Saccharopolyspora erythraea: one gene and its partner. The protein of the gene in region 2 binds, or shares a complex with, the protein of the main gene of each other region. Links are inferred from orthologs where the notes say so. Each region holds a gene or a part of one and is shown on either strand. Other genes may lie near its edges.

The links.
Region 1: the proteins of HUO13_RS01380 (region 2) and HUO13_RS04375 are in contact, whole or in part, in a cryo-EM structure (PDB 8Z21), measured with the Escherichia coli proteins. The link is inferred for Saccharopolyspora erythraea from one-to-one orthologs.

What each region holds. Positions count from the first base shown.
Region 1 is NZ_CP054839.1:949,733-960,587, reverse strand. Bases 4,507-7,386 are described here. They hold HUO13_RS04375 (ABC transporter permease), read right to left. Parts: upstream 6,470-7,386; coding sequence 5,543-6,469; downstream 4,507-5,542. Other genes in these bases: HUO13_RS04370 (peptide ABC transporter substrate-binding protein), read right to left, coding at 6,544-7,386; HUO13_RS04380 (ABC transporter permease), read right to left, coding at 4,582-5,550; HUO13_RS04385 (ABC transporter ATP-binding protein), read right to left, coding at 4,507-4,570. Also shown: HUO13_RS04400 (S10 family peptidase), read left to right, coding at 1-770; HUO13_RS04395 (helix-turn-helix domain-containing protein), read right to left, coding at 975-2,168; HUO13_RS04390 (ABC transporter ATP-binding protein), read right to left, coding at 2,545-3,546; more of HUO13_RS04385, read right to left, coding at 3,539-4,506; more of HUO13_RS04370, read right to left, coding at 7,387-8,175; HUO13_RS04365 (Ppx/GppA phosphatase family protein), read right to left, coding at 8,380-9,354; HUO13_RS38300 (hypothetical protein), read left to right, coding at 9,836-10,483. UniProt on the Escherichia coli protein: Part of the ABC transporter complex OppABCDF involved in the uptake of oligopeptides and of the ABC transporter complex MppA-OppBCDF involved in the uptake of the cell wall murein tripeptide L-alanyl-gamma-D-glutamyl-meso-diaminopimelate.
Region 2 is NZ_CP054839.1:288,964-299,711, reverse strand. Bases 3,881-6,653 are described here. They hold HUO13_RS01380 (ABC transporter ATP-binding protein), read right to left. Parts: upstream 5,877-6,653; coding sequence 4,884-5,876; downstream 3,881-4,883. Other genes in these bases: HUO13_RS01375 (ABC transporter permease), read right to left, coding at 5,894-6,653; HUO13_RS01385 (ABC transporter ATP-binding protein), read right to left, coding at 3,881-4,763. Outside these bases: HUO13_RS01405 (sensor histidine kinase), read left to right, coding at 1-1,439; HUO13_RS01400 (LysR family transcriptional regulator), read right to left, coding at 1,447-2,343; HUO13_RS01395 (EamA family transporter), read left to right, coding at 2,417-3,334; HUO13_RS01390 (DUF4236 domain-containing protein), read right to left, coding at 3,373-3,540; more of HUO13_RS01385, read right to left, coding at 3,657-3,880; more of HUO13_RS01375, read right to left, coding at 6,654-6,823; HUO13_RS01370 (ABC transporter permease), read right to left, coding at 6,834-7,844; HUO13_RS01365 (ABC transporter substrate-binding protein), read right to left, coding at 7,967-9,655; HUO13_RS01360 (uridine kinase family protein), read right to left, coding at 9,838-10,329; recombination mediator RecR, read right to left, coding at 10,668-10,748. UniProt on the Escherichia coli protein: Part of the ABC transporter complex OppABCDF involved in the uptake of oligopeptides and of the ABC transporter complex MppA-OppBCDF involved in the uptake of the cell wall murein tripeptide L-alanyl-gamma-D-glutamyl-meso-diaminopimelate.

The DNA of each region.
Region 1 (10,855 bases), 660 kb from region 2 along the record:
ACGACCAGCCCTACGCGCTGTTCCTGCCGACCTACGCCGCGATCGCGCACTACCACGGCAAGCACGGCGACCGCCCGCTGCACGAGGTGGTCGCCGAGGCCGAGGAGTTCGCCTCCGGCGACTACCCGCGCGCCCTCGCGCGCGGCGCGCGGCTGAGCGAGCAGGAGCGCGCCGACATCGTGCGCCGCACCGCGCGGCTGACCGGCCTGTCGGAGGACTACGTCGACCGGGCCAACCTGCGCATCGAGCACATCCGGTTCTTCACCGAGCTGCTGCGGGACCAGCGGCGCACGGTCGGCCGGATGGACGGGCGGTTCACCGGCTGGGAGCCGGACGCGGCAGGCGAGCACTTCTCCGACGACCCGAGCATCTCCGGAATCCGCGGCGCCTACGCGGCGGGCATCAACCACTACCTGCGCGCCGAGCTCGACTACGTCAACGACCTGCCCTACGAGACCCTGAGCAGCCGGGTGCAGCCCTGGTCGTACAAGGAGTTCGAGGGCGCGTCGGTGTCGGTGGTCGAGAAGCTGAGCGCGGCCATGCGCGCCAACCCGCACCTGCGCATCCACGTCGCCTGCGGCTACACCGACGGCGCCACGCCGCACTTCGCGGCCGAGCACGTGCTGGCCCGGCTGACGATCCCGCCGCAGCTGCGGGAGAACATCGAGGTCCGCTACTACGAGGCGGGGCACATGATGTACGTGCACGAGCCGTCGCGAATCCAGCAGTCGGCGGACCTGGCGGCCTTCGTGTCCGGCGAACGTCCTTAGTGGACGGTTGACGCGATCGGCGTCGGACGCGGCCCTGCTCCTCAAGCTGGAGCGGGGCCGCGCTCGCTTCCGCCTCATGGCACGTCATCGCCGTTTGCGGCACCCGCCGTTGCCGCCGTATGGCGTTCGTGACCTGCGGCTTGCGGCCGAACCCACTGCGTCAGCCACGATCACGGTGCCAGCCCCAAGGGAATGGCCCTCTGGTCAGGTCTGGACGCCTGCCCAGCGCGCGAAGTTCGCCAGCGACGTGGTGCGACGCCGGTCGGCGGCGGCCAGCGCACGCACCGTCTCGCGGACGGAGGGGTGCGCGCGGGTGTGGTGAGGCGACACCCGGCGCGCGGCGTCGAGCTCGGCGAGCGCGCGGTCGCGGTCGCCGTGCAGGGTCCAGGCACGGGCCTGGTCGATGTGGTGATGGCCGACGCGCTCCGGGCGGGCCGGGTCGGCGACACGCACGCGACCGGCGCGCGTCACGGCCTCGGTGCCGTCGTGGCGCTCGACGGGCACGGCGCACCAGTGGACGTCGACGTTCAGCCGACTGGCGTCGGTGTTGTAGTACGGCGTCGGGTCGGCTCCCCTGCCGACCAGCGCCCCCGCCTCGCGCACGTGGTCGTCGGCCCGCTGTCCGTCGCCTCCGCGCGCCGACATGACGGCGGCCCGCAGGTGCAGTTGCACCGCCACGCCAAGCGCAGCGTCGTTCGGCGGCTGCTCCGCGACGCGGCCCAGGGCCCGTTCCAGCAGGCGCAGCCCCGACGCGTAGTGGCCGTTCTGGAGGAAGTGGCTGGATCGGTGCCAGTCCGACACGGCGCTCCGCAGCGGATCCCCGGTGGAGGCCGCGAGCGCGACGTGGCGCTCGGAAGCGGTGGCCGCGAGGTCGGGACGGCCGAACCGGCCGCCGACGGTCGCGGCGAGCCGGTACGCGTCGTGCAGCATCGCGCGCGCCCGCTCTCCTGCACCGGTGTCGCCCGGAGTGTCAGCGACCAGGACGTAGAGGTGGTGCAGCGCGGGAGGCAGGACTGATGCCAGCTCCACGTACCGCTGGCGCCGCCGAAGCTCCTCGGCGCGGTCGAGCCGCCGCAGCAGTGCGAAGGCGTCCGGCGGCCCGGCGGGCGGCCGCGGGTCGTCGAACGACTGGAGCGCCTCCCGGAGAGCGGCGACGTCGGCGTCCCGGGTGTTCGGCGCGGCGAGGATGCCGGTGTCCGGCACGCCGTACAGCGCGCGGACCTCGACCCCCAGCGCACGTGCACAGGCCGCGACGAAGGCCGGACTCGGCGGGGTCCGGCCCTGCTCGACCTTCTTGACCAGGCTGGTCGAGACGAAGGCGCGCGCGGCGAGCTGGTGCTGCGTCCACCCGGCCAGCTTGCGGAGCCGCGCGATCCGGGCACCGGCACCTTCGTCCATGGTCGGCATTGTCCCCGGATTGTCCTTCCACGACGCAAGTAACTCCTAGTTTCGATCCTGACACGAACAGTGATCGACCTGGGAAGTGGTCAGTGGACGACGCACGACAGCCGCAGCGACACTTCTGGCTCCCGATCCCCGACGCGGGCCATCGCGGCGGGACTCGTCATGCGTTCCGGGGCGCCCGGTGGGACGGCCGCGCGGCGGACAGGGCCGTGTGCGGCGAAGACGTCGCGCTGGCCCAGCCGTCCGAAGTGGACTGGTGCACCTACCCCACCTGCCGCAACCGCAACGAGACGCTGAGAGCCGAGCAATAGCCGCGAAAGCGCGACGCCCGCCCTCCGAGCGGAGGACGGGCGTCGCCGATGCGCGCGGATCAGGCCACGACGTGCGGGCGCTCCTCGGCGAAGTGGCACGCCGAGGGGTGCTCGCCCATCCGGACGGTGAGCTCCGGCTGCTTCTCGGCGCAGATGTCCTGCGCCTTCCAGCAACGGGTGCGGAACCGGCAGCCCGAGGGCGGGTTGGCCGGGCTCGGCACGTCGCCGGTGAGCCGGATGACCTCCCGCCTGCCCCGCAGCGTCGGGTCCGGCACCGGAACCGACGACAGCAGCGCCTGGGTGTAGGGGTGCTGCGGGTGCTCGTAGATCTGCTCGTCGGTGCCGATCTCGACGACCTTGCCGAGGTACATCACCGCCACCCGGTCCGACAGGTGGCGCACAACGCCCAGGTCGTGGGCGATGAAGATGTACGACAGCCCGAACTCCTGCTGGAGCTCGCCGAGCAGGTTCATCACCTGCGCCTGGATCGAGACGTCCAGCGCCGACACCGGCTCGTCGCAGACGATCACCTTCGGCCGCAGCGCCAGCGCGCGGGCGATGCCGATGCGCTGCCGCTGACCACCGGAGAACTGGTGCGGGTAGCGCTGGATGTGCTCGGGGTTGAGCCCCACGACCTCCAGCAGCTCCTGCACCTTCTGCCTGCGCTGCCCCTTCGGCGCCACCTCGGGGTGGATCTCGAACGGCTCGCCGACGATGTCGCCGACGGTCCGCCTCGGGTTCAGCGAGGTGTAGGGGTCCTGCAGCACGATCTGCATGTCCCGGCGCAGCTTGCGCAGCTCCGAGCCGTGCATCTTGAACATGTCCCGGCCCTCGAACAGCGCGCTGCCGCTGGTCGGCTTCTCCAGCCGCATCAGCACCTGCGCGAGGGTCGACTTGCCGCAGCCGGACTCGCCGACGACACCGAGCGTCTCGCCTTTGTGCAGGTCGAACGACACGCCGTCGACCGCCCGGACGTGCCCGATGGTGCGCCGGAACAGCACGCCCTGGGTCACCGGGAAGTGCTTGACCAGATCGCGGACCTGGAGGATCGGCTCAGTCACGGGTCATCAGCTCCTCCGCGAAGTGGCATGCGCTGGCCCGGCCCAGCCCGAGCTGGTGGAACGCGGGCACCTCCCGGCTGCACCGCTCCTCGGCCCGCGGGCACCGCGGGTGGAACGGGCAGCCTGATGGGACGTTGAGCAGGTTCGGCGGCAGACCCTTGATGGTGTCCAGCTCCTGCCCCTTGAGGTCCAGCCGCGGGATGGACCGCATCAGGCCCTCGGTGTAGGGGTGCCCCGGCTTGCGGTACAGCGAGTACGCGTCGGCGGACTCCACGATCCGCCCCGCGTACATCACCACGATCCGGTCGGCGACCTCGGCGACCACGCCGAGGTCGTGGGTGATCAGGATCAGCCCCATGCCGCGCTCGCGGCGCAGTTCGTCGAGCAGGTCCATGATCTGGGCCTGCACCGTGACGTCCAGCGCCGTGGTCGGCTCGTCGGCGATCAGCAGCTCCGGGTCCAGCGCCAGCGACATCGCGATCATCGCGCGCTGCCGCATGCCGCCGGAGAACTGGTGCGGGAACTCCTTCACGCGCTGCTTGGCGTTGGGGATCTTCACCTGGTCCAGCAGCTCGACGGCGCGGGCCATCGCATCCTTGCGGGACATGCCGCGCCGCATCCGCAGCTGCTCGGCGATCTGGAACCCGACGGTGTAGACCGGGTTCAGCGCCGACAGGGCGTCCTGGAAGATCATCGCCGCCGACTCGCCGCGCAGTTCCCTGCGGCGCGCTTCGGTGGCCTTGAGCAGCTCCTCGCCCTTGTAGCGGATGGAGCCCCCGGTGATCACGCCCGGCGGGATGTCGAGGATGCCCATGATCGTCTGGGCGGTGACGCTCTTGCCCGAGCCCGACTCGCCGAGCACGGCCAGCGTCTCGCCCTTCTCGACGTGGTAGCTCACGCCGTTGAGGACCTTGGCCACGCCGTCCCGGGTACGGAACTCCACGTGCAGGTCCTCGACCTCCAGCAGCGGCCCTTCGGGCTTGTCGGAGGAGTACTGGGAGGACTTCTCGTCCACAGCAGTCATGCCAGGTCCTCCTACTTCTGCTTCGGGTCGAGCGCGTCGCGGACGGCGTCACCGAGCATCACGAACGCCAGGACGGTGACGACCAGGAACGCCGCCGGGAACAGCAGCAGGTGTGGCGCGCCCTGGATGTAGTTGCGGGAGTCCGCGATCATCAGGCCCCACGAGACCACCGGGTAGCGAAGGCCGATGCCGAGGAACGACAACGTGGCCTCGGCGCCGATGAACGCGCCGAGCGCGATGGTGGCGTAGACCAGCACCGGCGCCAGGCAGTTCGGCAGCATGTGCCGCAGGATGATCCGCGGCGCGCTGGCACCCAACGCCCTGGCGGCCTTGACGTAGTCCTGCTGCTTGGCCGTGATCGCCGCCGACCGCATGATCCGCATCGCCATCGGCCACGACAGGATCGCGATCGACAGCACCACCTGAGTGATGACCCGAGTGCCGCTGGGCAGCGCGACCTCGGCGTTGAAGGTGGTCAGGATGACGATGGCACCGAGCACGAAGGGCAGGCCGAGGAAGATCTCGGAAAACCGGGACATCAGGTTGTCGGCCCAGCCGCCGTAGTAGCCGGCCAGCAGCCCGATGGTCGAGCCGATCAGCACCGTCAGCAGCGTGGCCATGAAGCCGACGACGATCGACGCCCTGGTCCCGTAGATCGCCCTGGACCACAGGTCGCGGCCGAGGTTGTCGTAGCCGAACCACGCCTCGGCCGAGGGCAGGTCGCGGACCTTGGACAGGTCCTGGAAGTTCGGGTCCACGGACGTGAACAAGCCGGGGAAGGCCGCGATGAACAGCAGGACGGCGATGATCGCCGTCGCGGCGATGAACAGCGGGCGCCGGCGCAGGTCGTACCAGGCGTCGCCCCAGAGCCCGCGCGGCTTCTTCGCGTTGCGGGCGAGGGGCTCGGCGAGCGGCTCGCCGCCCGATCCGTCGCGCACGGCGGCGGCGACGCGGTGGGTGGATTCGGCACGCTCAGTCATATCGGATCCTCGGGTCGAGAGCCGCGTAGAGGAGGTCCACGATCAGGTTCATCAGCAGGTAGACCAGCACCAGCAGCGTGACGATCCCGGTGACCGTGGTGCCTTCCTTGGTGAGGATGGACCGGAAGATCAGGCCACCGATGCCCCTGATGTTGAACACGCCCTCGGTGACGATCGCACCGCCCATGAGAGCGCCGAGGTCGGTTCCCAGGAACGTGATCACCGGGATAACGGAGTTGCGCAGCAGGTGGACCCCCACCACCCGCCGGGGTTCGAGGCCCTTGGCGACCGCGGTGCGCACGTAGTCGGCCCGGCGGTTCTCCATCAGGCTCGTCCTGGTCAGCCGCGCCACGTAGGCCATCGACAGGGACGCGAGGACGAAGGCCGGCGCGATCAGCTCGCCGATCGAGGGGTTGGAGCTGACGGTCGGCCGGATGATGCCGAGCTCGGTACCGAGCGAGATCTGGATCACGAAACCGGTCACGAACACCGGCAGCGAGATCAGGAACAGCGTGGACACCAGCACCAGGTTGTCCAGGAAGCCACGGCCCCGCAGACCGGTCAGGATGCCCGCGAGCAGGCCGATGACGCCCTCGATGATCAGCGCGATGACCGCGAGCTTGATCGTGACCGGATAGGCGCTCTCGATCAGCTGGCTGACCGGGATGCCCGCGTAGGTCTCGCCGAAGTCACCCGTAAAGAGCTTCCCAAGGTACTTGAAATACTGGATGATCAGCGGATCGTCCAGGTTGTACTTCGCGTGCATCTCGGCGATGTACTCCGGCGGGCAGCCCCGGTCGCCGCACTTGCCGGCGAACGGGTCGCCGGGGATCGTCCAGACGAGCAAGTAGATGATCAGCGTGGTGCCGATGAACACCGGTATCAGCTGCAACAGCCGTCGCAGCAGGTAACGACCCATCAGGGCCTCCTCAAACAAGCCAGCGCGGGGCCCGGCCCACCGGGTCTCGGCGGGCCGGGTGCGCGTGCGGATCGTTACGGGTTGAGACGCACGGTGGTCAGGTCAAGCTCACGGTAAGCCTTGACCTCGCCCGCTGCGATCCGTTCCGAGAATCCGTACTGGACCGGCTGCGTCCACAGCGGGACGATCGGCAGGTCCTGGCCCAGCAGCTTCTCGGCCTCGGCGTAACCCTTGTTCGCCTCCTCGATCGTGGGAGCTGCGTTCGCCCGGTCGAGTGCCGCGTCGAAGGCCGGGTTGGAGTAGCCGTAGTCGTTGGACGACGCCCCGGTGCGGTACAGCTGGGTCAGGAAGGTCTCCAGGTTCGGGTAGTCGGCCTTCCACCCGGTGCGGAACAGGCCGTCGAACTGGAAGGCGTTCGCCGTCTGCCGGAACTCGCCGAAGGTCGGGACCGGGGTGAAGACGACGTTGATGCCCAGGTTCTGGCGGATGCTGGCCGCGACGGCCTCGCTCCACTCGTTGTGTCCGCCGTCGCCGTTGGTCTTGACGGTCAGGGTGCCCTTGAAGCCACCGGCCTGGGCCAGGTACTGCTTGGCCTTCTCCGGGTTGAACTCGCAGGCCTCACCGCACTGGTTGGGCACGAAGCCCTCGACGGCGGGGGTGGCGAAGCCGTCCGCCGGGTCGCGGCCGCCCGCGAAGACCGTCTCGGTGATGGTCTTGCGGTCGATGGACATCGAGATCGCCTTGCGCAGCAGCGGGTTCTTGAACTGCTCGTCGTAGATCGGGAAGCCCATGTTCTGGGTCAGCAGACCCGGCTTCTCCTTGGCGCGCTCACCGAGGTCCTGCTTCCACTTGTCGCCGACCAGGGCCGAGACCGGGATCGCGCGCAGGAAGTCGAGGTTGCCCGACACCAGGTCCTGGTAGGCGCCGTCGAGCTGCTCGTAGACCTTGAACTTGGCGCCCTTGATCTGCGGCTTGTCCGCGCCGGCGTAGTTCTCGTAGGCGGCGACGTTGAGCTCGACGTTCGGCGTGCGGTCGACGAACTTGAACGGACCGTTGCCGATGGGGCGCTCCTCGAACTTCTTCGGGTCGGCGAAGAACGAGTCGGGAAGCGGCTTGTAGGCCGAGTAGCCCAGGACGACGGGGAAGATCGTGAAGGGGTTCTTGAGCTTGACCGTGAAGGTGTTGTCGTCGACGACCTTGAGGCCCGACATCTCCTTCGTCGGCGGCGTCGGCGGGGTCGCGGGGCCGGCCTCACCGTCGGGGTCCTTCGGATGGACCACGTCGTAGCCGTCGACCTGCTCGAAGAAGCTCGAACCCTGGAAGCCGTTGGGGCCGTAGGCGGTGTAGTTCCAGGCGTCCACGAAGTTCTTGGCCTTGACCGGGGTGCCGTCGTGGAACGTCCAGCCCGGCTTCAGCTTGATGGTGAAGTTCGTGTTGTCGGTCGTGGTGATCGACTCCGCGACCGCGTTCTCGACCTTGAGGTCGCTCGCCCGGTACTCGACGAGGCCGGTGAACAGGGCGTTGATGACGAAGCCGCCGTTCTCCTCGGTCGTGTTGCCCGGAACCAGTGGGTTCTCCGGCTCGCCCCAGTCGAGGGTGACGATGCCGTCCTCACCCGAGGCGCTACCGCCTCCGCCGCAGGCACTGGCGAGCATCGCCACCGCCACGGGGACCGCGACCGCAGCGGCCAAGCGTCCCTTTCGCATGTACGTCCTCCCGCTTCCACGTGTGCCCCGTCGGGGATTTTCGGGGGTCACCACGCACGGCGGCGTTCACCGCCGCGTCAGACGAGCGTAAACATAAGTGAGAACGGGCTCACAGCAATCCGCTGTCACAAAGCCGTCACCTTCTGGCTCGATCCAGAAACCCCGTCACTCAGAAGGTGGAATAGGACGACCACACTCCGGGAACTAGCTGATAGACAGGGCGATGCCGTCCAGGATGTCGTGTTCACTGACGGTGATCGAGTCGATTCCGGCGCGTTCCGACAGCTCCTCTGCCAGCACCTTCACCACCAGCGCGCCGCCGACGATCACGTCCACCCGGCCCGCGTGCAGCGAGCCGATCCGGGCGCGCTCGTCGTGGGTCATCGACAACAACTGTTCGGTTGTCCGTTCGAGTTCATTCCGGGATATCTGGGAAAGGTGAATGGCGGCGGGATCGTACTCCGGCAGATTCTGCGCGATGGCCGAAAGCGTCGTGACCGTTCCGGCGACCCCGACCCAGGTCCGGGCATCCGAGGAATCGACGGCGGCGAACGCGTCGTCCAGAATGCCGCGCGCGACCTTGACGGCCTCGCGGACCTCGTCCTCGGCCGGGGGGTCGCCGTGCAGGCTCCGCTCGGTCAGCCGGACGCAGCCGATGTCGGCCGAGTACGCGGCGGTGATGTCGGCGCGCACGCCGTCCCAGGTGCCCACCACCAGCTCCGTCGATCCGCCGCCGACGTCGGTGACCACGAACGGCCCGTCCTGCGGGTCCAGGTCGCCGACCGCGCCGATGAACGACAGCCGAGCCTCCTCGTCGCCGGTGATCACCTCCGCGTCGATGCCGAGGGTCTCGCGCACCATGGCGAAGAACTCCTCGCGGTTGGAGGCGTCCCTCGTCGCCGAGGTCGCCACCATGCGGATGCGCTCCACACCCTTGCGGCGCGCGATGTTGGCGTAGTCGACCAGCGCGGCCCGCGTGCGCTCGAGCGCCTCGTCGGCGAGCCTGCCGGTGGCGTCGACGCCCTGGCCGAGCCGCACGATCCGCATCTCGCGGTGGATGTCGCGCAGGTGGCGCGTCCCGCCGTCGGGATCGGAGTCCGGCCCCGGGGAGACCGTCACGTCGGCGACGAGCAGCCGGATGGAGTTCGTTCCGCAGTCGATCGCCGCGACCCGTGACATCGCTGGTCCTCCTCGATACGTGCGCCGGCAGGCCGCCGCAGGCCCGCCCCGCGCTGCCCCGCGCTGTTGGCCCCCACGCTAGTAGCGCGCCCGGCGGACGCTCGCGCGTGGTGCCACAACTCCGCGTCACACGGAAGTGGCGAGCGCGGACTCCTTCGGACGGGCGACCCATGGTGACTCAGCGCGTCCAGGGCGAGCGCGCGAACCGCCGGGCGAAAACGGGTGATCACACAGAGATTCACCCGTCTGCCAAACCATCTCCACCCGGTCCAGCGACCTCGACCGGCGGTGTCGCGGGCCTGGAAAGCGGCAGGCGGTGTCCCTGGCACCAGGACACCGCCTGCCGGGTGGAGCGGTTTCACTCCCAGGACATCACCGCTGCGCGGGGGCGTAGTCGTCCGGCACGACGCACGGCACCAGCGGCCCGCCGTCGCCCGGCTCGACGTAGACGGTCGCGCCGCCGGTCGCCGATGCGGGATCGGTGCGGCCCGGCGCGAGGTCGTTCCCGGCCGCCGGCCTGTCCTGCTCGGTCACGAACTCGCCGTTGTGCAGCACCGGCACCTGGCACGACGGCGGCGGTCCCGGATCCTCCGGCGGCCTGCTGCTCTCAGGCGGAGGTGTGCTGCTGTCCGGGGGCGGTGTCGTGCTGTCCGGGGGCGGTGTCGTGCTTTCCGGAGGCTTGCTGCTTTCCGGCGGAGGAGTCGTGCTCTCCGGCGGCGTGGTGCTCTCGGGCGGCGGCGTGGTGCTCTCGGGCGGCGGCGTGGTGCTTTCCGGAGGCTTGCTGCTCTCCGGCGGAGGCGTGGAACTCCCGGGCGGAGTCGAACTCCCCGGCGGGGTCGAGCTTTCCGGCGGAGTCGAACTCCCCGGCGGAGTGCTCCCCGGCGGAGTGGTCGACGGCGGGGTGCTGCCCGGCGGGGTGCTCGACGACGGTGCGGGTGGCGGGGTGCCGTTCGGCGGGGGCGCCGTCGGCGCCGGAGCAGGCCCAGGCACCGGCGCGGGCGCACCGGCCGGAGGCGGCGCCTGCGGCATCGCCAGGACCGCCGGGCCGTCGGGCAGGCGGTTGCCCTCGAGCACGTCGTCGACCTCCGGTGCCGGCTCCGACGGCGTCGGCGTCACGCCCTTGGCGTAGGCGGAGGCCCACACCAGGACGGTGCGCACGTACTCGTCGGAGTGGTTGTAGCGGAACACCGCGGCGGCCAGGTTCGCCGGCTCACGCAGGTTCGTCCCCCCGGAGCACAGGTACTCGGCCGCCGCGACGGTCGCGTCGTGCACGTTGTGCGGGCTGCTGACGCCGTCCTGGTTGCCGTCCGTCGCGTACTTGCGCCAGGTCGACGGGATGAACTGCATCGAGCCGACCGCCCGGTCCCAGGTCGGGTCCCCGTCGTACTGGCCGCCGTCGGTGTCCGGGATCGCCGCGATCCCGGGTCCGCCGGAGAGCCGCGGGCCGAGGATGGCCTCCACCGTCGTGCCCACGACGTCGACCTCGCCGCCGCGGGCGTGC
Region 2 (10,748 bases):
TCCAGGCCACGGGCACGACCGACCGGTTCAACGCGGCCGCGAGCGCCGGGTTCCTGTCGGACGTCAGCCAGGCGCAGGCCAGGTACCGCACGGCCGCCGAGCCGAAGGACCGGATCGGGACGGTCGCCGACTACATGATCGGCCGCAAGGGCCTGCACTGGTCGGTCGTCGACTTCATGCCCACCGCCGACGGGCCGGAGCCGGGACCGGTGTGGCTGCTGGAAGGCCCCGACTACTACTACGGTCCGCAGCTCAGGCCAGCGCACATGCACGCTTCGTCGTTGCGGTTCGAGGGTTTCCCCGAACCGGCGTTCGTCGCCACCACCACGTCGTGGGTGAACCGCACCGCCGGCCTGGTGGCGCGCGCCCGCACCGGGGGCACGACCACCGAGACGGTGCCGGTGGAGGGCGGTGGGCAGCTGCTCGCCTTCGCTTCGCGGGTCGGTCCCGATCTGGTGCTCGTGGAGTTCTACGACATGCAGCCGCTGCACAACGAGCTGTCGCAGCTGCGCAACGCGCTCGCTGTGGTGGCGCTCGGGGTTTCGGCGCTCGGCGTGGTGCTGGCGCTGCTGGCGGCGGCGAGCGTGCAGCGGCCGGTCCGCAAGGTCGCCGCCGCCGCGCACCGGATCGGCGAAGGCGCCTTCGACACCCGGCTCCCGGTGCGGGGCAGGGACGAGATCGCCGAGCTCACCAGCTCGTTCAACACGATGGCGCAGCGGCTCGGCGACTCGATCGAGGAGCTGCGGGTCAAGGATCGCCAGCAGCAGCGGTTCGTCGCCGACGTCGCCCACGACCTGCGCACCCCGACCGCCTCGCTGGTCGCGGCGGCCGACAGCCTGGAGCACCCGGACCCGGAGTCCCGTTCCCGGGCGGTCGCGCTGGTCACCACGCAGGCCCGCCGGCTGGCACGGCTGGTGGACGACCTGCTGGAGATCTCCCGCTTCGACTCCGGTGCCGCCGAGCTGCGCCCGGAGGCCGTCGACCTGCGGGAGCTGGCGCGCGAGGCGATCGAACTGGTCACGTGCGACGCCGACGTGCGGCTGGACGCCACGGCGGACGCCACACTCGTCGGTGACCCGCGCAGGCTGCACACGATCGTCTGCAACCTGCTGGCCAACGCCGTGCACCACGGTGCGGAGCCGATCGCGGTGGCGATCGACGGCACCGATCCCGGGCAGGTCGTCCTGCGCGTCGCCGACTCGGGTCCGGGCGTGCCGGAGGAGCTGACGCGGATCCTGTTCGACCGCTTCGTGCGGGGCGACCGGGCGCGCAGCGCCACCGAGGGCAGCGGCCTGGGCATGGCCATCGCCCAGCAGAACGCCCTCGTGCACGGTGGGCGGATAGCCGTGCACAACGACGGCGGCGCCGTCTTCACCCTCACCCTGCCGCGCGGCCGGTCGGTCACCGGATCGGACCCGCCCGACCCGTCGACCGCGTAGCGCCCGACTACCCCGTCACGCTCGCCGCTTCGGCCAGCAGGGCGTCGAAGACGGCCCGGACGGCGGGCCGTTCCGACGCGCCCCGCCGGGAGACCGCCTCGACGTTGCGGCCCGCGCGCACGCCCGCGAGCGGGCGCAGCACCAGGCGCGGATCGTCCACCGTGTACCTCGGCAGCAGCGCCACGCCGAACCCGTCGGCGACCAGCGCCTCGATGACGCGGAAGTCGTTGATGCGCTGCACGACCTCGGGGCGCGTGCCGGTGCGCACCGCCAGCGAGCGCAGGACGTCGTCGACCGGGAACCCGATGTCCACGCTCACCCAGGGCTCGCCGGCCAGCTCCGTCAGCTCGACCCGTTCCCGGTTCGCCAGGGGGTGGCCGCGCGGGAGGGCGACGTCGAGGGGCTCGCGCAGCAGCGGCGTGATCTCCATCCGCTCGCTGTCGAACGGCGGCGCCTGGTCGTCCCGGTGGGCCACCACGATGTCGAAGTCCGCGACCAGCGCCTGCACCTCCGGCGGGGTCATGTCGACGTCGCGGCACTCCAGCGAGACCTCGCGGATCGCCGACATCCGCCGCAGCAGTCCGGGCAGCAACAGCAGCGCGCCGGAGGGGAACAGGGCCACGCGCACGGTCCCGCGCGGCGTGGAGCGGTAGGTGTTCAGCTCGGCCTCGGCGCGGTCGAGCACCGCGAGCACCTCGTCGGCCCGGACCGCCAGCGCCCGGCCCGCGTCGGTGAGCCGCAGACCCCGCCCGGCCGGTTCGGTGAGGGTGACGCCGACCTCGGCCTGCAACGCGCGGAGCTGCTGCGACACCGCCGACGGCGTGTAGGCCAGCGCCTTCGCGACCGCGGTGACGGTGCCCCGGTCGGCGAGTTCGCGCAGCAGTCTCAGCCTCCGAACGTCCATGAAGGAATACTACAGGGATACTGCAAATTATATCGCTTGTGCTTCATAGTGAGCGGCACTCACCATCGAGTGCGTGACTGCCAGAGACCGGTTGTTGGCCCTGTTCGTCGTCCTGCTGTGGGGCGTCAACTTCATCGCTATCGACTTCGGCCTTCAGCACTTCCCGCCGCTGTTCTTCGGCGGCCTGCGCTTCGCGCTGATCGCCGTGCCCACGGTCCTGTTCGTGCCGCGGCCGAAGGTGCGGTGGCGGTGGCTGGTCGGATACGGCCTCGGCTTCGGGACCCTGCAGTTCGCGTTCCTGTTCGTCGCGATGAAGGTCGGGATGCCGACCGGGCTGGCGTCGCTGGTGCTGCAGGCTTCGGCACCGTTCACCGTGATCCTCGGCGCGCTGCTGCTGCGCGAACGGCTGAACTGGTTGCAGGGGCTGGGAATCGCGATCGCGGTGCTCGGCATGGTCGCGATCGGCTGGAACCGGGCGCAGGACGCCGCGCTGCTGCCGGTCGTGCTGACCCTGCTCGGCGCGCTGAGCTGGGCTTTCGGCAACCTGTGCAACCGCAAGGCGAACCCGGAGAACCCGCTGCACCTGGCGCTGTGGATGTCGATCGTGCCGCCGCTGCCGATGTTCGCGCTGTCGGCGTTCGTCGAGGGCCCGGTGGTGGGCTGGCAGGCGGTCGGGACGTCGTTCACCACGCAGGCCGGCCTCTACGCGCTGTGCGGGCTGGCCTACATCATCGTCTTCGCGACGGTGATCGGCTCGGGGGTGTGGACGGCGCTCATGGGCCGCAACCCGGCCAGCTCCGTCGCGCCGTTCACCCTGCTGGTGCCGGTCGTCGGGTTCACGTCGGCCTGGCTGGTGCTGAACGAGCGGCCCGACCCGTTCGAGCTGGTCGCGGGTGCCGTCGTGGTGGGCGGGGTGCTGCTCGGCAGCATCCGGCGCGGCAGGCCCGTCGAGCTCCCGGAACCGGGACCGGTGCTCACCCCGGCGAGGTGAGCGATGCGCGGGCGGCGCGCGAAGCCGCCCGCTCGCCGCTACTTCGACTGCCAGTAGCCCGGTCCCGGCGTGTCGAAGGTGTGCTTGCGGGTCTTGGCGTTCCAGGACCAGCGGCCCACCTTCAGACCCCACGACGACAGGCCGCGCTGGGTGACGTGAAACACCAGCGGGCCGATCCGGAAGCTCTTGCGCAGCTTGAAACCCATGATCCCATCGTGTCGATCGAGCCGGACCGCCGCAAACCCCTGAGCGCAGACGCACCGGGTTCGCGGCGCGGCGCGGTCGGTGACCACCTGAACAACGCCACTCAGGAAAGCACTCCTCAGCCCAGCGCCTCGGTGGTGGAGGCCGGCGAGGTGGAGCCGACGGCGATGCCGCCGAAGTCGTCCGGGGCTACGGCCTCGGCCGCCACGTCGTGCTTGGCGATCGCGCCGCTGCGGATCTCCTCGGCGTAGTGGCAGGCCACCCGGTGCCCCGGCGAGATCTCGCGCAGCATCGGACGCTCGGTGTCGCAGCGCGTCTCCTGCTTCCACGGGCAGCGGGTGTGGAAGCGGCACCCCGGCGGCGGCGCGGCAGGCGAGGGCAGGTCGCCGGAGAGCAGGATCTGCTCCCGCTGGTCCTCCACCACCGGGTCCGGCACCGGGACCGCCGACAGCAGCGCACGCGTGTAGGGGTGCAGGGGCTCGGTGTAGAGGTCGTCGGACTCCGACTCCTCCACGATCCCGCCCAGGTACATCACCCCGATCCGGTCCGCGATGTGGCGGACGACGGCGAGGTCGTGCGCGATCACCAGGTAGGTCAGGCCGAACTCGTCCTGCAGGTCCTCCAGCAGGTTGAGCACCTGCGCCTGCACCGAGACGTCGAGCGCGGACACCGGCTCGTCGGCGACCAGCAGGTCGGGTCCGACGGTCAGCGCGCGGGCGATGCCGATGCGCTGGCGCTGCCCGCCGGAGAACTCGTGCGGGTACTTGCGCAGCGACGTCGACGGCAGCCCCACCGCGCTGAGCAGCTCGCGCAGGCGCTTGGCGGTGGACTCCCGGCCCTTGTCCAGCCCGTGCGCGCGCATCCCCTCGACCAGCAGCGACTCCACCGACTGCCGCGGGTCGAGCGAGGCCAGCGGGTCCTGGAACACCATCTGCATGCGACGCCGCATCCGGCGCAGTGGTTCGCCCTTCATCGCCGACAGGTCGGTGCCGTCGAAGACCACCCGGCCGCCGGTCGGCTTCTCCAGGCGCAGCAACGCGCGCCCGAGCGTCGACTTGCCGCAGCCCGACTCGCCGACCAGGCCGTAGGTCTCGCCCTTGCGGACGCGCAGCGACACCCCGTCGACGGCGTAGACGTAGCCGACCGTGCGGTCGAGCACCACCCCGCGCTTGATCGGGAAGTGCACGGCGAGGTCGTCGACCTCCACCAGGAGCTGCTCGGTCATGCCCTCTCCCCCGGGGTCGTCGTGGTCGCCCTGCTCGCGGAAAAGCCCCTCACGACACCTCCTGCGTCTTGCGGGACACCCGCACCCGGTCGGTCCCGCGAGCAGTAGAACAAGCGTTGCTCACGACACCTCCATCGAAGACGTGTCCCGCACCGGGTTGTGGCAGCGCAGCAACCGCGCCCCGACGTCCACGCTGACCTCCGGGGTCTGCTGCTGGCAGACGTCCAGGGCGTTCGGGCAGCGGGGGCAGAACGCGCAACCCGCGTCCCACGGGATGTTGTCGCTGATCGAGCCCTTGATCGGGGTGAGCTGCTGCCCCCGGGTCGCGTCGAGCCGGGGGATCGACGACAGCAGGCCCGCCGTGTACGGGTGGCGGGGCCGGGCGAACAGCTCGTGGCGGGCCGCCCGCTCCACGACCCGGCCCGCGTAGAGCACGTTCACCTCGTCGCAGAGCCCGGCGACCACCCCCAGGTCGTGGGTGATCATGATCAGCGCGGTGTCGGTCTCGGCCACCAGCTTGGTCAGCAGGTTCAGGATCTGCGCCTGGATGGTGACGTCCAGCGCGGTGGTCGGCTCGTCGGCGATCAGCAGCCGCGGCCGGCACGCCAGCGCCATAGCGATCAGCGCCCGCTGCCGCATGCCGCCGGAGAGCTGGTGCGGGTACTCCCGCAGCCTCCGGCGCGGATCCGGGATGCCGACCTTGGCCAGCAGCTCCTCGGCCTCCGGCATGGCCTTCTTGCGGGGCAGACCGCGGTGCCGCTCGATGACCTCGGCCACCTGCACGCCGATGGAGACCACCGGGTTCAGCGAGGTCAGCGGGTCCTGGAACACCATGCTCAGGTCCCGGCCGCGCCGCTTGTCCAGCTCCTGGCGGGACAGGCCGAGCAGCTCGGTGCCGTCGAAGGTGATCGAGCCCGAGACCTCGGCGCCGATCGGCGGCAGCAGTCCCATGATCGCGAGCGAGGTGACCGACTTGCCGCACCCGGACTCGCCGACCAGGCCGACGGTGCGCCCGGGTTCGACGTCGAAGGAGATCCCGTCCACGGCGGTCACCGGCGGCTCGCCCCTGCGGGCGAAGACCACCGAGAGGTCGCGGACTTCCAGCAGCGCCATGTTCGTCCTCGAGGTCCTCAGCGTCGTCTCTTCGGGTCCAGCGCGTCCCGCAGCGACTCACCGACCAGGGTGAAGCCCAGCGCGACCAGGATGATGCAGCCGGCGGGCCAGAACGCGAGCTGCGGGTGCGAGTCGATGACGGTCTGCGCGCCGCCGAGCATCTGGCCCCACTCCGGGATCGAGTCGTCGGCGGCACCGAGGCCGAGGAACGACAGCGCGGCGGCGTCGATGATCGCGACCGCCAGCACCAGCGTGGCCTGCACGACGACCGGGCCCAGCGCGTTGGGCAGCATGTGCCGGAACACGATCGCGGTCTCCCGCACGCCCAGCGCCCGCGCGGCCAGCACGTGGTCGCTCGCGCGCTGCGCGAGCATCGTGCCGCGCAGCAGCCGTCCGAAGATCGGCACCTGCACGATGGCCACCGCCAGGATCACGGTGAACTGCGTCTGGCTGGCGAACAGCGCCCCGATCGAGACGGCCAGCAGCAGCGACGGCACCGACAGCATCACGTCGACGACCCGCATGACCACCGAGTCGATCCAGCCGCCGAACGCGCCCGCCGTGACTCCCAGGACCAGGCCGCCGCCGAGGCCGATCACCGTGGCCAGCACCGCGACCAGCAGCGTCTGCTGCGAACCGAGCAGCAGCCGGGAGAACAGGTCGCGGCCGTACTGGTCGCCGCCGAGCGGGAACCCGTCCTGCGGCGGCGGGATCGTGTTCGTCGCGCGGGAAACCTGGTGCTCCAGGATCCGCAGCGCGGGGTCGTGCGGCGCCAGCCACGGCGCGGTGATGGCCAGCACCACGAAGATGCCGATGATCGCCGCACCGACCAGGAAGACCGGGCTGCGCCGCAGCCGCCGCCAAGCCGACGCGGCGAGGCTCACCCCGGAGTCGGCCGTGCTCTCGGCGAGCTCGTCGATTCGCGCCCTGCGCGTGTTCAGCACCACGTCCGCCCCCTCACCGCGTCCGCAGCCGCGGGTCGATCATCGCGTACGAGAGGTCGACGATCAGGTTGACCAGCACGTACACCATCGCCGCGGACAGGATCACGACCTGCAGCACGGGGAAGTCCTTGCGCTGGAAGCCGACCGCGACCGCCTGCCCGATGCCGGGGATGTTGAACACCCGCTCGGTCAGCACCGCGCCCGCCAGCAGCGCGCCGGTCTGCAGGCCGATCGTGGTGACCACCGGCAGCATCGCGTTGTGCAGGATGTGCCTGGTCCTGATCACCATCGCGCTCAGGCCCTTCGCCCGCGCGGTGCGCACGTAGTCGTCGTCCATCACGTCGAGCACCGCGGCCCGGGTGATCCGGAAGATCACCGCGAACGGGATGGTCGACAGCGCGATCGCGGGCAGGATCAGGTGCACGAAGGCGTTCCACGCCGCGTCCCACTCCCGGGTGAGCAACCCGTCGAGGATGTAGAAGCCGGTCACCCGCGTCGCGTCCATACCGGTGTCCTGGCGGCCCGAGGCGGGCAGGAGGCCGAGCTCGACGGCGAAGACGAACTTGAGCAGGAACGCCAGGAAGAACACCGGAACCGCGACGCCCACCAGCGACCACGTGATGCTCAGGTTGTCCAGCCAGCTCCCCCGGCGGCGGGCCGCCAGGTAGCCCAGCGGGATGCCGACCGCGACCGCCAGCAGCAGCGCCAGGATCGACAGCTCCAGCGTCGCCGGGAAGCGCACCAGGAACACCTCCAGCGCGGGCGCACCGCGCTGGACGCCGGTGGAGGTCCCGAAGTCGCCGGTGACGGCGCGCTCCAGGAACTTCCAGTACTGCACGAAGATGGGCTGGTCCAGGCCGAGCTGCGCCTCGAGCCGCGCGCGGGACTCGGGCGTTGCCCGGTCGCCCAGCAGCGCCGACACCGGGCCGCCGGGCAGCGCCCGCAGCCAGGCGAACAGCAGGACGGACAGCACAGCGACGACCAGCACGAGCTGCGCCAGCCGTCGAACCGTATAGCGGAGCACTTCAGTCCCCCAAAGTCGGTCCGTGCGCGACGTGGGCGCTGCGCCCCCGTCCAGGCCGATGGCGCTGCCGGTCACAACCGGCAGCGCCACGACCGTGGCCGGATCGGCGCAACGCCGTCACGTCACTCGGAGAGGCTCACCGTCGCGAACTCTTCGTCCGTCAGCGGCGAGGGGACCAGGCCCTTCACCCGCTCGTTGAGCACGAGCGCGGGCGGCGAGTGCGACAACGGGACCGCGGGCAGGTACTCGGCCAGCAGCTTGCGGTTGATCTGCTGGTACATCGCCTGCCGCTTGCCCTCGTCGGGCTCGCCGTCGGCGGCGCGCAGCTCGGCGGCGAGCTGCGCGCCCCACGGTGCGCCCGCGGTGTAGAAGCGGTTCGTGGGCGTGCCGAAGAACGTGCCGATGTAGTTGTCCGGCGTGTTGTAGTCACCGGTCCAGCCGAGCATGAAGATGTCGGCGCGGGCGTTGTCGACGTCGTCGATGTAGCCGCCGTTCCACGGCTTGCTGACCGGGTTCACCGTGATGCCCACGGCGCGCAGGTCCTCGGCCAGCGCGTTGTAGATGCCCTGGGGGTCCGGCATGTAGGGCCGGGTGACCTCGGTCGGCCAGTAGAAGTTGACCGTCAGGTTCTGCTGTCCGGCCTCCGCAAGAAGCTGCTTGGCCTTCTCCGGGTCGTGCGGGTACTTCTGCACGTCCGGGGCGTAGCCCTCGACGGTGTCCGGGTAGAACTGGGTGGCGACCTCGGCGCCCTCGGGCATGTTGGCCTTGACCAGGTTGTCGCGGTCCAGCGCGTAGGCGATGGCCTGGCGCACCCGCAGGTCGTTCAGCGCCGGGTTGTTCTTCTGGGTGAAGCCCAGGTACATGACGTTGAACGGGTCGCGCACCAGCACGTTGTGCCCGGCGTCGCGCAGTGCCTGCAGGTCGGCTGCGTTGGGGAAGTCGTAGCCGTCGATGCTGCCTGCTTCCAGCTCCTGCTTGCGCGAGGTCTCGTCGGGGATGATCCGGAAGATCAGCTCGCCGATCTTGGCCTTCTCGCCCCAGTACTGGTCGTTGCGGGCCAGCTTGATGGTCTGGTTGCCCTGGTCGTAGCCGTTGAACTTGAACGGCCCGGTGCCGGTCGGATGCGCCTTGGCGTACTCGGGGTAGGAGAAGCTGTCCCCCTGCGCCTGGACGTTGTTGGCCTGGTACTGCTCCATCGCGGCCGGCGACTGCATGCTGAACGACGGAAGACCGAGCAGGTCGGGGAACTTCGACGTCGCGCGGGTCAGGTGGACCACCGCGGTCGCCGGGTCCGGCGACTCGCAGGAGGAGTACAGCGACGGCGTCTGGCCGTCGGCGAACCCACCGAAGTTCTCGATCCAGTAGTAGGAGAGCGCCTGGTTCTGGCCCGCGCCGGTCTGGTGGTACCAGCGCTCGAAGTTCTTGCAGACGGCCTCGGCGTTGAAGTCGGTGCCGTCGTGGAACTTCACGCCCTCATTGAGCTTGAACGTCCACGTCTTGCCGTCCGGTGTGGACTCCCAGCTCTTGGCGAGCTCCGGTTCGACCTCGGCGGTGCCCGGCTTGAAGCCGACCAGGCCCTCCATGATCTGCCGGGTGACGCGGAAGGTCTCGCCGTCGGATGCGTAGAAGGGGTCGAACAGGTCCGGGGCGCCCGCAGCACCGAAGGTCAGGGTGCCGCCCTCGCCGCCGGCGTTCTCGCCTCGCTGCGAAGTGGCGCAGGCCGCGAGCGTGACCGCCATGGTGCAGGCGATCCCCGCGGTCGCGACGCGCCGCCGCAATGTCCGGTGCGGCGTCGACGGAGCTTTACTCATCAAAGCACCTCGGTGTGTCTCAGGTCTCAGAGTGACGTGAGACTAACCTGGCATTTCGCGCACCGGGAGGTCTTGAGGTTACGATCCAGCTACTTAGGGTGACCTAAGCAGATCGCCGTTTTTCCCAGTGTTGTCAACGTTTTCGGCGCTCAGCGGCGTTGGCGGGACAACGGCGAAGATCGTTAACGGCGGATGTCGGCGCGGTGCTTCGCACCGTCCTCGGCGAACCAGCGGCGCTCGAACTCCTGCCAACGGAGCAGGTGCGGACGACTCCACTCGCCGTCGCGAGCGACCGCGCGCTCCAATCGCACCGCGGGATCGCCGACCTCGACCCAGACGGCGAGCGACAGCCGGTCGGCCACCGCCCGCCGGGCGGACGAAACCCCCTCGATCACCAGCACGTCGGGCACCTCGACATCGACCCACGCACCGAGGACCGGGTTCCCGCCGGGCCACTCGGTGCGCCGGTAGCGACCGGGCTCGCCGCGCCTCAACGGCTCGAGGACGCCCTCGGCCAGGCGCGGCCACCACCCGACCGGCTCGTCCCAGGTGGCGAAGTCGTCGGTCGGCACCAACGCGGTGCGAAGGCCGTCCGCGCGCAGCGCGGCCACCAGGCCGCGGGCGAACACCGACTTGCCGGAGCCGGAGGGGCCGTCGACGGCAACCACCCGCACCGCGCCGAGACGCGGCGCGGCGGCACGTATCCGGGCGGCGGTGTCGGAAGCTCCATCTGGAGCTTCCGATGGCGCCCCGCGCCGTCCGGCCGAAGGCCGCAAGCTCTTTTCAGAGTCAGGATGTGCGGGCTGATGCATCAGGCCAGAACACTCCAAAAGGACGGCCCGTCACCGGCCATTCAGCCGTCTTGGAACGGGCCGTCCTCATCACGCTTTCGCCACCGGCGGGTGCGATCGCTCCAGCGACCGCCGCCCCACCACGCCATTCGCCACCGGAATTCCGCATTCGGCCTTCGGCCGAATGGCGCGGAGCGCCATTTGAGGCACCATCTGGCGCCTCAAATGGCCCGACGCCCGGACAGGGCCCGGCCGAGCGTCAGTTCGTCGGCGAACTCCAGGTCGCCGCCCATGGGGAGGCC